3 regions of the Methylomusa anaerophila genome follow, and region 2 is predicted to be linked to each of the others. Evidence: riboswitches for the same ligand, from Rfam matches in the RefSeq annotation. Region 2 holds a riboswitch; each other region holds the start of a gene.
The links. Region 2 has a riboswitch for thiamine pyrophosphate ahead of thiC (phosphomethylpyrimidine synthase ThiC). Riboswitches for the same ligand answer to the same signal wherever they lie in the genome.
Positions count from the first base shown of each region.

Region 1: another riboswitch for thiamine pyrophosphate. It lies ahead of thiE (thiamine phosphate synthase); the one in region 2 lies ahead of thiC (phosphomethylpyrimidine synthase ThiC).
Region 3: another riboswitch for thiamine pyrophosphate. It lies ahead of thiS (sulfur carrier protein ThiS); the one in region 2 lies ahead of thiC (phosphomethylpyrimidine synthase ThiC).

Region 1 is NZ_AP018449.1:3,318,983-3,322,520, reverse strand. It holds gene hisZ (ATP phosphoribosyltransferase regulatory subunit) at 1-774, opposite strand, end outside; gene MAMMFC1_RS15005 (YerC/YecD family TrpR-related protein) at 778-1,095, opposite strand; gene thiE (thiamine phosphate synthase) at 1,223-1,873, opposite strand; TPP riboswitch at 2,005-2,111, opposite strand; gene MAMMFC1_RS14995 (spore germination protein) at 2,151-3,538, opposite strand, start outside.
Region 2 is NZ_AP018449.1:2,875,539-2,879,076, reverse strand. It holds gene thiC (phosphomethylpyrimidine synthase ThiC) at 142-1,443, opposite strand; TPP riboswitch at 1,548-1,662, opposite strand; gene MAMMFC1_RS12920 (hypothetical protein) at 1,932-2,735, shown strand; gene MAMMFC1_RS22700 (hypothetical protein) at 2,842-2,973, opposite strand; gene MAMMFC1_RS12915 (hypothetical protein) at 2,975-3,334, opposite strand; gene MAMMFC1_RS12910 (O-linked N-acetylglucosamine transferase family protein) at 3,388-3,538, opposite strand, start outside.
Region 3 is NZ_AP018449.1:3,840,047-3,843,584, reverse strand. It holds gene thiH (2-iminoacetate synthase ThiH) at 1-351, opposite strand, end outside; gene MAMMFC1_RS17340 (thiazole synthase) at 372-1,142, opposite strand; gene thiS (sulfur carrier protein ThiS) at 1,146-1,346, opposite strand; TPP riboswitch at 1,414-1,523, opposite strand; gene MAMMFC1_RS17330 (Nif3-like dinuclear metal center hexameric protein) at 1,608-2,726, opposite strand; gene MAMMFC1_RS17325 (tRNA (adenine(22)-N(1))-methyltransferase) at 2,717-3,406, opposite strand.

The sequences.
Region 1 (3,538 bases), 440 kb from region 2:
GTAACCCGTAAGCAGTCTGCGGATGTCAGCCAGATTATCCAGCGCCTGCCGGCTGAGGTCATTTTGCACCAAGTGATAGGCCTGGTCGAGCATATCATTCCGGCCATGAAGTAGCGGAATCCGCTGCAAAAGCTTCTGGGTACCGGTACTTAAACCACACTGTGATAAAATTTCCCCTAACCCTACTAAATCGCGGGTAACCATGCAGTGCTTAACTTTATGCCGATACTCAGCCTCAAGACCGCTCTCAGCCATGATACCGTTAATAAATTCCACCTGACCCAAACTGATTTGAAAATTAGCAAGACCTGATTCTAACATGGCGTTCACGGCTAATGCCACCACTTCCGCATCAGCCGCCGGGTCAGAAGCACCCAACAGCTCGACTCCGGCTTGATAAAATTCACACTGCCGTCCGGCTTGCGCCAGCTCGTGCCGAAACACATTGGTCAAATAGAACAGCCGAACCGGCGGGGGAGTTTCCTTAAGCCGGGTAGCCGCTACCCGGGCCAAAGGAGTCGTCATGTCGGGCCGCAATACCAGAATACGATTATTTTTGTCAAAGAATTTAAATACATGCTGGAGCATTTCATCACCAGCGCCGATAGACAAAGTTTGCAGATACTCGAAAGTAGGCGTGATTACCTCTTCATAGCCCCATTTTGTAAATAAATCCGCCAAGGAGTTCTCCACCGTTCGCTTCTGCTTAGCTTCACGCGGCAGCAAGTCACGTGTTCCATAAGGTATTTGCGGTACATATTGGTCCCGGTTCATATGCTATAAACTCTCCATTCTCTTGTTTTCTTCCTCAAGGCGAAGTAAAACCTGTTTGTAACCATCCGCGCCATAATATAAACAGCGTTTCACCCTGCTGACGGTCGCAGTGCTGGCCCCTGTCCGATCTACTATTTCATCGTATGTGTGGCCCGCCTTCAACATTCTGGCTACTTCCAGCCGCTGAGCCATAGCTTTTAATTCGCTAATTGTACAGACATCTTCAAAAAACTGGTAGCACTCTTCCTCAGTCTGTAAAGACAATATGGCCTGAAATAACCGGTCGGTTAAGTCATCTTTAAGCTTAGGGTTTACCGGCACAAATTCCGCCCTCCTCGCGAATCGGCAAACTTAAATCTAAATTTTTCTATTCGTCATCAAAATCAGATTCCCTGCTTTACTGCTTTAATCCTTCGATTCTTTACAATATGAAAATATATTAACTTCATTACCTGTTCATTTCCTGCCTTAGCGCGGCAACCTTAGCGCCAATATTCTCAGCGCCCACGATTTCGCTGACCAAGGCAATGGTACGCGCCCCATGGTTTTTGACCAATCTGATGTTATGCTCTTTGATTCCGCCGATGGCAACAAACGGCAGGTTTATATTGCCTGCCACATAATCCAAATACTCCAGCCCGACGGGCGCGCAAACATCCTCTTTTTTTATGCCCGGCGTATAAATAGGACCAACGCCAATATAATCAACCGCACCTAGACGAACAGCAGCAGCAGCCTGGCCAGGCGAGTGGGTGGAAAGACCAATAAGCATATTCTCGCCCACCAGCTTGCGAACTGCTTGCGGCGGCAGATCATCCTGACCGATATGCACACCGTCAGCTTCTACCAGAATGGCCAAATCAATGTGATCATTTACAATAAAGGTTACACCTGCAGCCCGGGTCTTTTCCCGGATAATAAGGCACTCTTCATATTTCGCCCGCGCTTGCTTCTTTTTTTCCCGGTATTGAATAATTTTGATTCCGGCAGCGATTAGCAAGTCGACAATTTCCACATTGGTGCGCCCTAATGAATAGTCTGCCGCCGTTATGCCGTAAATGTCGGCAGCTATCAGATTCTCCAGATGAAAGTTTTTCATTGGCTACTCTCCTCATCACTTGTTTATACCCAGAATATAATTTAGCACAATGTCAGCCTGTTTGGCCGCCGCTATAGTTACGCGGGGAGCCCATAATACCAAAAAGCGCGACTCACAAAATGAGGCGCGCCAAATCATTACCATTACCTTCCTACGCGGGCATTATCCCGATCAGGTAAAAGGTCTGGCGCTTACAGCCCACTCTCAGCCCATAACATGAGCTCCCTTGGTAATTTCTATATTACATCTTTTATATGCAGCTGGCAATAGTCTGAAATCACTTCTCCTGCCGGTCCTTGTCCTGGGGCTTGAGCATGGCCGGACGGAGGACTTTCTTCGGTATCGGCAGCCGGAAAATGACATCTTTCATTGCCTGGTAATTAAAGGGGAATAACGGCCAAAGATAGGGAAAATTTAAAGATTTAGTCCCTAACATTATCAGAAAGATCGCAATGATCCCAATGAACAGACCAGGCAATTTGAAAAACATTACGAGGAGGAGCAGGCCGATTCTGAAAAAGCGCATAGTCATGGAAAGCTCTACACTCGGTGTTGCAAATCCTCCTACCGCCGCAACAGCCGTATAAAAAATGACCTCATTGCCGAACAGCCCGACTTTGGTCGCAAATTCTCCCAGCATAAAAGCGCCGATGAATCCTAAAGCGGTTGATTGCGCCGACGGAACATGAACAGTAGCCATACGAACCAGTTCAACGCCGATATCCGCGAGAATAAACTGCACTCCCAGCGGAATAATCCCCGGATCACGCGGGCCCAAAAAAGCGAGAGATTCCGGCAAAAGATGCTGCTGCAAACTCATGGCAAGCCACACCGGCGGCAACAGCAGAGACATGAGTATGCCAAATAGCCGCACCAAACGCAGATAGGAGCCGATCAGGGGGTTTTGATGATACTCTTCCACATGCTGCACATGATGCCAGAAGGTAGTAGGCAATATCATAGCATCAGGCGTTGTATCAACAATGAGGCAGACATGCCCCTCTAAAAGGTGAACCGCAACTACATCCGGCCGCTCAGTGTACCGCACTTTGGGAAGCGGATTCCATTTACTGCCGCGAAGAACGAATTCTTCAATGGCTTTTTCCGCCATTGGGACACCATCAATTACAATACTGTTAAGGCGTTCCTTAATGATTTTGATTAAATCCGGGTTGACTATATCCTTTATATAAGCAACAGCGACGTCTGTCTGTGATCTGGTACCCACTTTAACGATTTCAAACCGTAGATTCGGGTCGCGTAACCGCCGCCGGATCAAGCTTGTACTAAACGGCAAAGTCTCAACAAAGGAGTCCCTGGATCCTCTTGTTACCTTCTCAATATTTGATTCTTCCGGGGCGCGTACGGGATATGCCCTGGCATCGAAAACAATTACCTGTTCCTCGTTGTCGACAAAAAATATAAGTTCGCCGGATAACATACTGATGACAGCGTCATGCATATTATCAACCAGTTTTACCTGCGAATGCGTGGCGTGCGAGTAAAACAGCTTTTGCAGCGTATTAATCGATAAATCGTCCTGATTAAAAAGTATCATATTTTGAAAGACATTGGTAAGGAGAACATCATTGGTCATACCATTGATAGAGAAAGACGCCGCCCGTCTGCGGCCGACTTTATATTCGCGAAAAATAATGTCAAAAC
Region 2 (3,538 bases):
TGCCAAAACTCCTGCCTCCCGGCAGCCATTACCGGGTCTTAGCCATAAGCGGAAGTCAAGTAGCACGGTGGAGCGTTGGCTAAGACCCGGTAATGGCGTTTACTCCGCCGCCCAGTTTACTCTGCCGCCCAATTATTCATTCTATTTTATCGTCAAATCTTCCCCGTTCAAAATCTTCTTCATATTCTTCATCGGGCACATCTTGCCGCACATAGTGCAGGTGTCTTCACATTCCGGTTGGGATTGCTCCCGGTAGCGTCCGGCTTTTTCCGGATCAATAGCCAGTTCAATCATACGCGGGAAGTTGACTTCCGCCCTGGCGGCGCTCATGGCGTTGTCCCAGTCGCGGGCGCCGGGAATTCCCTTGGCGATGTCGGCGGCATGGGCCGCGATGCGGGAGGCGATTATGCCTTCTTTCATGTCTTCCAGATCAGGCAGGCGCAGATGTTCGGCGGGAGTAACGTAGCAGAGGAAATCCGCGCCGCTGGCGGCGGCGATAGCCCCGCCGATAGCGCTGGTAATATGGTCGTAGCCCGGCGCAACATCGGTTACAATCGGACCTAAAACGTAAAAGGGAGCGCCATGACACAGCCGTTTTTCCAGGAGCATATTGGCCGCAATCTCATTAATCGCCATATGACCGGGACCTTCAATCATGACTTGCACATTCCTGGCCCAAGCCCGCTTGGTCAGTTCGCCCAGCACAATCAGTTCCTCAATTTGCGCCGCGTCGGTGGCGTCGTGGATGGAACCGGGCCGGCAGGCATCTCCCAGGCTAATGGTTACATCATACCTTTCACAGATGTCTAAGAGGCGGTCATAATATTCAAAAAAGGGGTTTTCCCGGTTATTCAATTCCATCCAGGCAAAAAGCAAGGATCCCCCGCGGGACACGATATTCGTTAGACGCCTGTTGTTTTTCACCTTTTCGGCAGTGGCCCGGTTAATACCGGAATGGATAGTCATGAAATCCACACCATCTTCAGCGTGTCGTTCCACTACACTGAAGAATTCATCCACTGTAATATCTTTCAATTCTTTATCCAGCATGCCGACGGCATCATACATAGGCACCGTACCAATCATGACAGGCGCCATGGCGATTAACCGCCGACGGAATTCCTGCGTTTTGCCATAGCAACTCAGGTCCATAATGGCTTCGGCCTTGAGTTCAATGGCTCTTTTTGCTTTTTCAAGCTCCAAATCAAGGTTGTAGCAGTCTTTCGACACCCCAATATTGACATTGATTTTAGTCCTGAGACCGTTTCCCACACCTTCCGGATCCAGGGATTTGTGATTTTTATTGGCGGGAATGACAACTTTTCCTGCAGCTACCAGTTGCTGCAGCCGGTTAACATCCATTTTTTCTTTGCGAGCCACAATCTCCATTTGTTTGGTAACAATGCCCTTGCGGGCGGCGTCCATCTGAGTATTGTATTCCACAGTTCTGCTCCTCCTTTGTGTATGCCCGGAAATTCAGGATTAATTAACAAACAAAAAATAGGAACGGCGAGCTATATACGATTGCACGTAGTAAGCTTGCCGTTTGTCATCATCATCCGCTTCCCTACGGTGGTACTAGCCACATCAGGTTCGAGGGTCATAGACTTAGAATCGGGTCTATATCTCAGCCAGCCTCATCTGGCCCCCCTAGCGCCTATATTTTTATTAATTTTGACTTTACCACATAATAGTGCCGCTGACAAGGGTTATTATAAAAAAGTACCAAAAACGCGCTTACGGAAAACTCTAACAAAATCAATATTTTATCGGTTTTTGCACATTTCAACCTGATGCTCATATTATGTACTAAGAACACATAACTCACTCTTATGCCCTAGTAGTCCACTATAACTGCCCCCTTTCCAAGCAATAATTTAATAGTACCGGCAAAACCGGTATGTTAGTAAAACTAAAGGAGGATATTGGTAATGGAACAAACCAAATTACAGGTGCCCAACTTTTCCATTTTTGAAAATGCCGTTCGTCAAGAGTCATGTTCTGACCCTAACAACCTTTGCACTGATTGCTGTGCAATACATTCCGACCCAAATTGCCGGGCCAATTTTGGGCTTGATTTGGCACCTGTCAACATCACCCCGAACTGCGAGTGCCACGACATCTCTGTTGAAGAAGTCCGTCTCATATGCGCTCAGAATATCTCTTGTACGTTTAACTTTCCGGGAACCGGCAATTGCCGTTTAGGGCCCCGTACAGCCTGCTGCTGCCCACCTACCTTCCCGCCCAGCGGCGTTGCCGAAGTATTTATCACTGCCGCATCAGAAGAATTAGCGCCGGATTGTCAAGGAGTCAACGTAGCGGTTGACTTGCTGGTTGTGCATCCCAACATTTCTTGTCCCCAAATTATCATGCCTGTCGGCATTACCAGGACTTGCAATACCTTCTTCCGTTTCCCGCCGATTGGCACCGGCTGCAACGATCCGGTGAATGTGGTCGGCCCCAATGAGCTGCCTAACGAGCTAAAAGAAATCGACGGCTCCAGCCTGTTGATCCAGGTAGCAGCTGAGTTCTTCAACGACCCGGTTAACGGTCGTCATCTGGATATTACTGGAAAAATTGTCGACAAACTTTGGAAACATGAAAACCTGTGGGTAACTGGCCTGCGTCCGTACGAAATCACCGATGTACAAAGAAATGCCGGCTTTGTCAGCATCACTGTTTCCAATGATTTCACCGGTCATCAAATCCCCGCAGCTCCACAAGGCTGCTTCTAGAGTGTCTAAAACCGGGAAACTGACTTTTTACATCCTGATTGAATATCGACAAAGCGCCGCCACAGGCATTTTGTCAATATCTTTTGCCTGACTTTTACCCAAAATTCTACGTACGAATGAAAGCAATCATGGAAGGGATATCCGAGCCGATTCCGGCATCGAATATCCCTTTTTGCAGTATCAAACACTCCTGTCGTTGAAAACGATACCGGCGAAATAGGAAAGTGCTCTGAACCATTTCAGTGGCGCAGCATCCGCAAAAGCCGCTTCATTCCTCTGACCGGATATCCGCACAACCGCTTTAACCTCCAGCGCAGGCTATATTTCGCCCGCCGCCTTCGCCGCCGCTTAGCGTCTAATTGTATCAATTTTTCTTCCACATCCCGGAGCCGTATAGATAACTCCTTCAGCAAGCTCCTGTTACTGTCTTCGATTGACACCTGATTCCATAATTTGCTTCGGCTGTATTCCCCGGAAGCGCTACCGGGAATTTGGGATAGCACCTTTTGCAGCGTAGCAGCATCCGGCGCCAGATAGATTTTCCGGTCACCTTCCTGATATATAACATTTCCTTCCTGAAGCAGCATTTCCAAATCCAATTTGCTTCACACTCCTTTAGCGCATCACGGATCATGCTTAGGGCAATATTGCTCTATTGCTCAATCATCTGCGCAAGCGCCTCTTCATAAGCCGCTTGCGCCGCAGAACCATTGAACAGCACATCTCTGGCTCTTTCCTTAATTCTCTGTTTTACACTGCGACGCAGTTGTGCATTCTGAGCAAACCTTACCGCCCACTGAATG
Region 3 (3,538 bases), 960 kb from region 2:
AGCAATTTGTTTTGCCTCTAGAGTAACTTCCTCAAGGGACAATTTTTTTCTCGCAATTTTATTGGCAGTTTGAAACCCGCAATATACACAGTGATTTACACAATAGTTGGCAAGATACAATGGTGTATAGAGCAAAATGGTTTTGCCGAAGTTTTGTACTGTTTCCCGGTGAGCCCGCTGGGCCATGGCCTCAAGCTGGTGTTCAGCCGCAGGAGACAATAGGGCCAGATAGTCTATAACCGATAAGCGTTTTTTATCTAATATTTGTAAAATTGTACCTTCCTTGACCTGGTCAAAAAACTCATAAAAATTAAAGCCATCATACTTTTCAAGTTCTCTATAGACACTCACATTGCTCACCTCCTGCCGAACTACTCATGTAAAAAACCTGTCAACGGCGAGGACGCACTGGCATAGTCCCGTACGGTACCAGGTCCCGCTAAATACGCTAGTCGACCAGCCTCCACAGCTAACCCAAAAGCTTTCGCCATGGCTATGGGATCATCGGCTGTCGCAACCGCAGTGTTTACAAGTACTGCCGCCGCTCCCATCTCCATAGCTTCCGCCGCTTCCGATGGGCGTCCGATTCCTGCATCCACAATAATTGGCACAGATATCTCTTCGATTAGAATGCCAATGAGCTCTTTCATCTTTAACCCGCGGTTTGTTCCGATTGGGGCTCCTAAAGGCATTACTGCCGCCGCGCCGGCTTCAACCAGTTTTTTAGCTGCCATTAGATCAGGACACATATAGGGCAAAACGACGAATCCTTCCGCCGCCAAAACTTCTGTCGCTTTGATGGTTTCCATATTATCCGGCAGCAGATACCTATGATCTGAAACAACTTCAATTTTAATCCAATCACCACAACCAGCCGCTCTTGCTAACTGAGCAATACGGATTGCTTCCCCGGCATTTCTTGCACCGGATGTATTAGGCATGAGTATGCAATCTTGCGGAATATAGGAAACAATGTTCTCTTCTGGTTGATCAGGGTTTACCCGTCTAAGCGCTACCGTTATCACTTGCGAACCGGAAGACCTGACAACTTCCGGTATTAATTTATTTGACGCAAACTTGCCTGTCCCTAGGAACAAACGACTTGTCAAATTTTTACCGCCAATTGCAAATGTATCAGACATAATTTAACCCCCTCCTATAAAGGCCACAATCTCCAAACAATCAGTATTTTTTAAGATGATATTGGGCCACTCTTCTTTTTTGACGATTGTTCCGTTATACTCCACAACGATAACAGCAGGCTTCAACCCTTTCTCTTGGATAAGTGCAGCCAAAGTTGTTCCGTTGGCCACTATTTCTTCTTTTCCGTTGATTGTCAGCGTCATAGTCAGCCTCCGTTCCATTCAATTATGACAAGGCAAAAAAGCGTACCCGCTCAGCAGGCACGCTAATATCTCAAATTAACGCCTTTCCTACGCGGGCATTATCCCGTTCAGGTCTAGAGGTCAGGAACTCTTTAGTTCCACTCTCAGCCCATAACATGAGCTCCCTCGGCCGACATATTAATTGTTTCTATGTCCTCTATTTTATATTATATTTGACAAGGCGTCAAACAATTTGTGAATTATCTGTGAATTATCGGGCAGTCAGTATATAGACAATACATTATTGCTAATTGTATTGAAAATAATTTCCACATCCCAGTTGGCTTGCCGCGCACATTGACGCAAATAATTTGTAATGCCAGGTATTACAAGGTTTTCCGTGGGAAAATGTCCGGCGTCAATTATGGCTAGATCATTAGCTACTGCTTCTTGGGCTTCATGATACTTGACGTCACCGGTCACCAGCACATCCGCCCCGGCGGCAGCGGCGCTTGGTATCAAGGCCGCGCCGCTGCCGCCGCATACAGCAACTTGCGTAATATTTTTATCCGCGTCACCGGCTATAACGACATAGGGAATACCTAGTGCCTGTTTCACATCATCAGCAAATTTACGGAGTGAAACAGGCGCTGCAATGCGTCCTATTCGTCCCAATCCATGAATAGCGCCGGCATTTAATAATGGATATTCATCATAAGCTACCTCTTCATAGGGATGGGCTTTGATCATGGCGCTGATCACAGTGTGGCTGAGCTTTTCCGGTATAATAGTCTCTAATCGATATTCATCCGCATATTCAAGCTGTCCCTGTTTACCAAGATAAGGATTGGTTCCTGCCAAAGGGAAAAAAGTACCTGTTCCAGACGTTTGAAATGTGCAATGGCTGTAATTGCCGATATGACCCGCTCCGGCCATGGTCATGGCCGAACGTACTTCTTCTACATGGCTTTTGGGTACAAAAACCACCAGCTTACGTAATTTATCGGCTGTCGTGATTTTCAGTGGTTTTGTATCTCTAAGGCCCAGCTTATCAGCCAGCACATCATTTACACCACCATCCGCTATATCCAAATTGGTATGGGCCGCAAAAACAGCAATATCTGCTTGCAAAATTTTGCTCAGTATACGCCCTGCTGGCTGATCGGTTCGTACTTTCGTAATACCTTTAAACAGGAAAGGATGATGGGCTATGATCATATGTATTCCGGAAGTGATTGCCTGATCGGTTATAGCCTCATCCACATCCAGCGTCACTAAAATTTTACTGACTTCCTGGTTTGGTTTGCCTATAATCAGACCGACATTATCCCATGCTTCCGCCAACTGCGCGGGCGCAAGCTTTTCCATTGCATCTATCACAGCTTGACACATTACAGGCATATGAGTTTTTCCTCCAATGCTTTCATTTTGGCTATAAGTTCCTGATATTTAGGTGAAGCCGCGGCTGCGGGACTGCCGCTCATTGCAATTATAATTTCTTTATAATGTATCAATATCTCGGCTATTAACTGTTTTAATAGCGGATGTTTACTATTCCACAGTACTGGCCCAATTTCATAGAAAATAGGGTCTAATGGCTGAGTCTCTCCCTGCTCCGTTACAATAATCTGATAAGTTTTCCCTTCATCTTCTGCCAAAGTTTCATCAGTAATCCGCCACCTGTTTTCAGTAAGCCAACGTCTGACGGGAGCAGCAGCAATCATTGGCTGAAGAATCATACGGGTGACAGTTCCGGTGACATCCGGTCGGCTGGTAAGTATATTTATAATATTGGCTCCACCCATGCCGGCAATTACAATTGCGTCAACTTCTCCCGGCTTAATTACATTAAGCCCGTCTCCCTGTCTAACGGAAATAAATTTTTCCAGCCCGGCGTCTTGAACTGCCTTTTGAGCTGAAAGATAAGGTCCTTGGTGGAGATCACCCGCTATTGCATAAGAAATGATATTATGCCGGACCAAATAGATTGGAAGATAAGCATGATCGGTACCAATGTCACCCAGTCGGCTGCCTTGGGGAACCTTAGAAGCAATGGCGGCGAGACGTTTTCCGAGTTTCACTTGAGCTCCTCCTACATGATGTCCCAACCATAGTATTTCTCGAACTAGGGTAAAAATCCTTTTTGTGGAAACCCCCCCCCTGCCTATTCATTCACAAACGTAAAAAAACCTACGAAGACTGCTCGTAGGTTT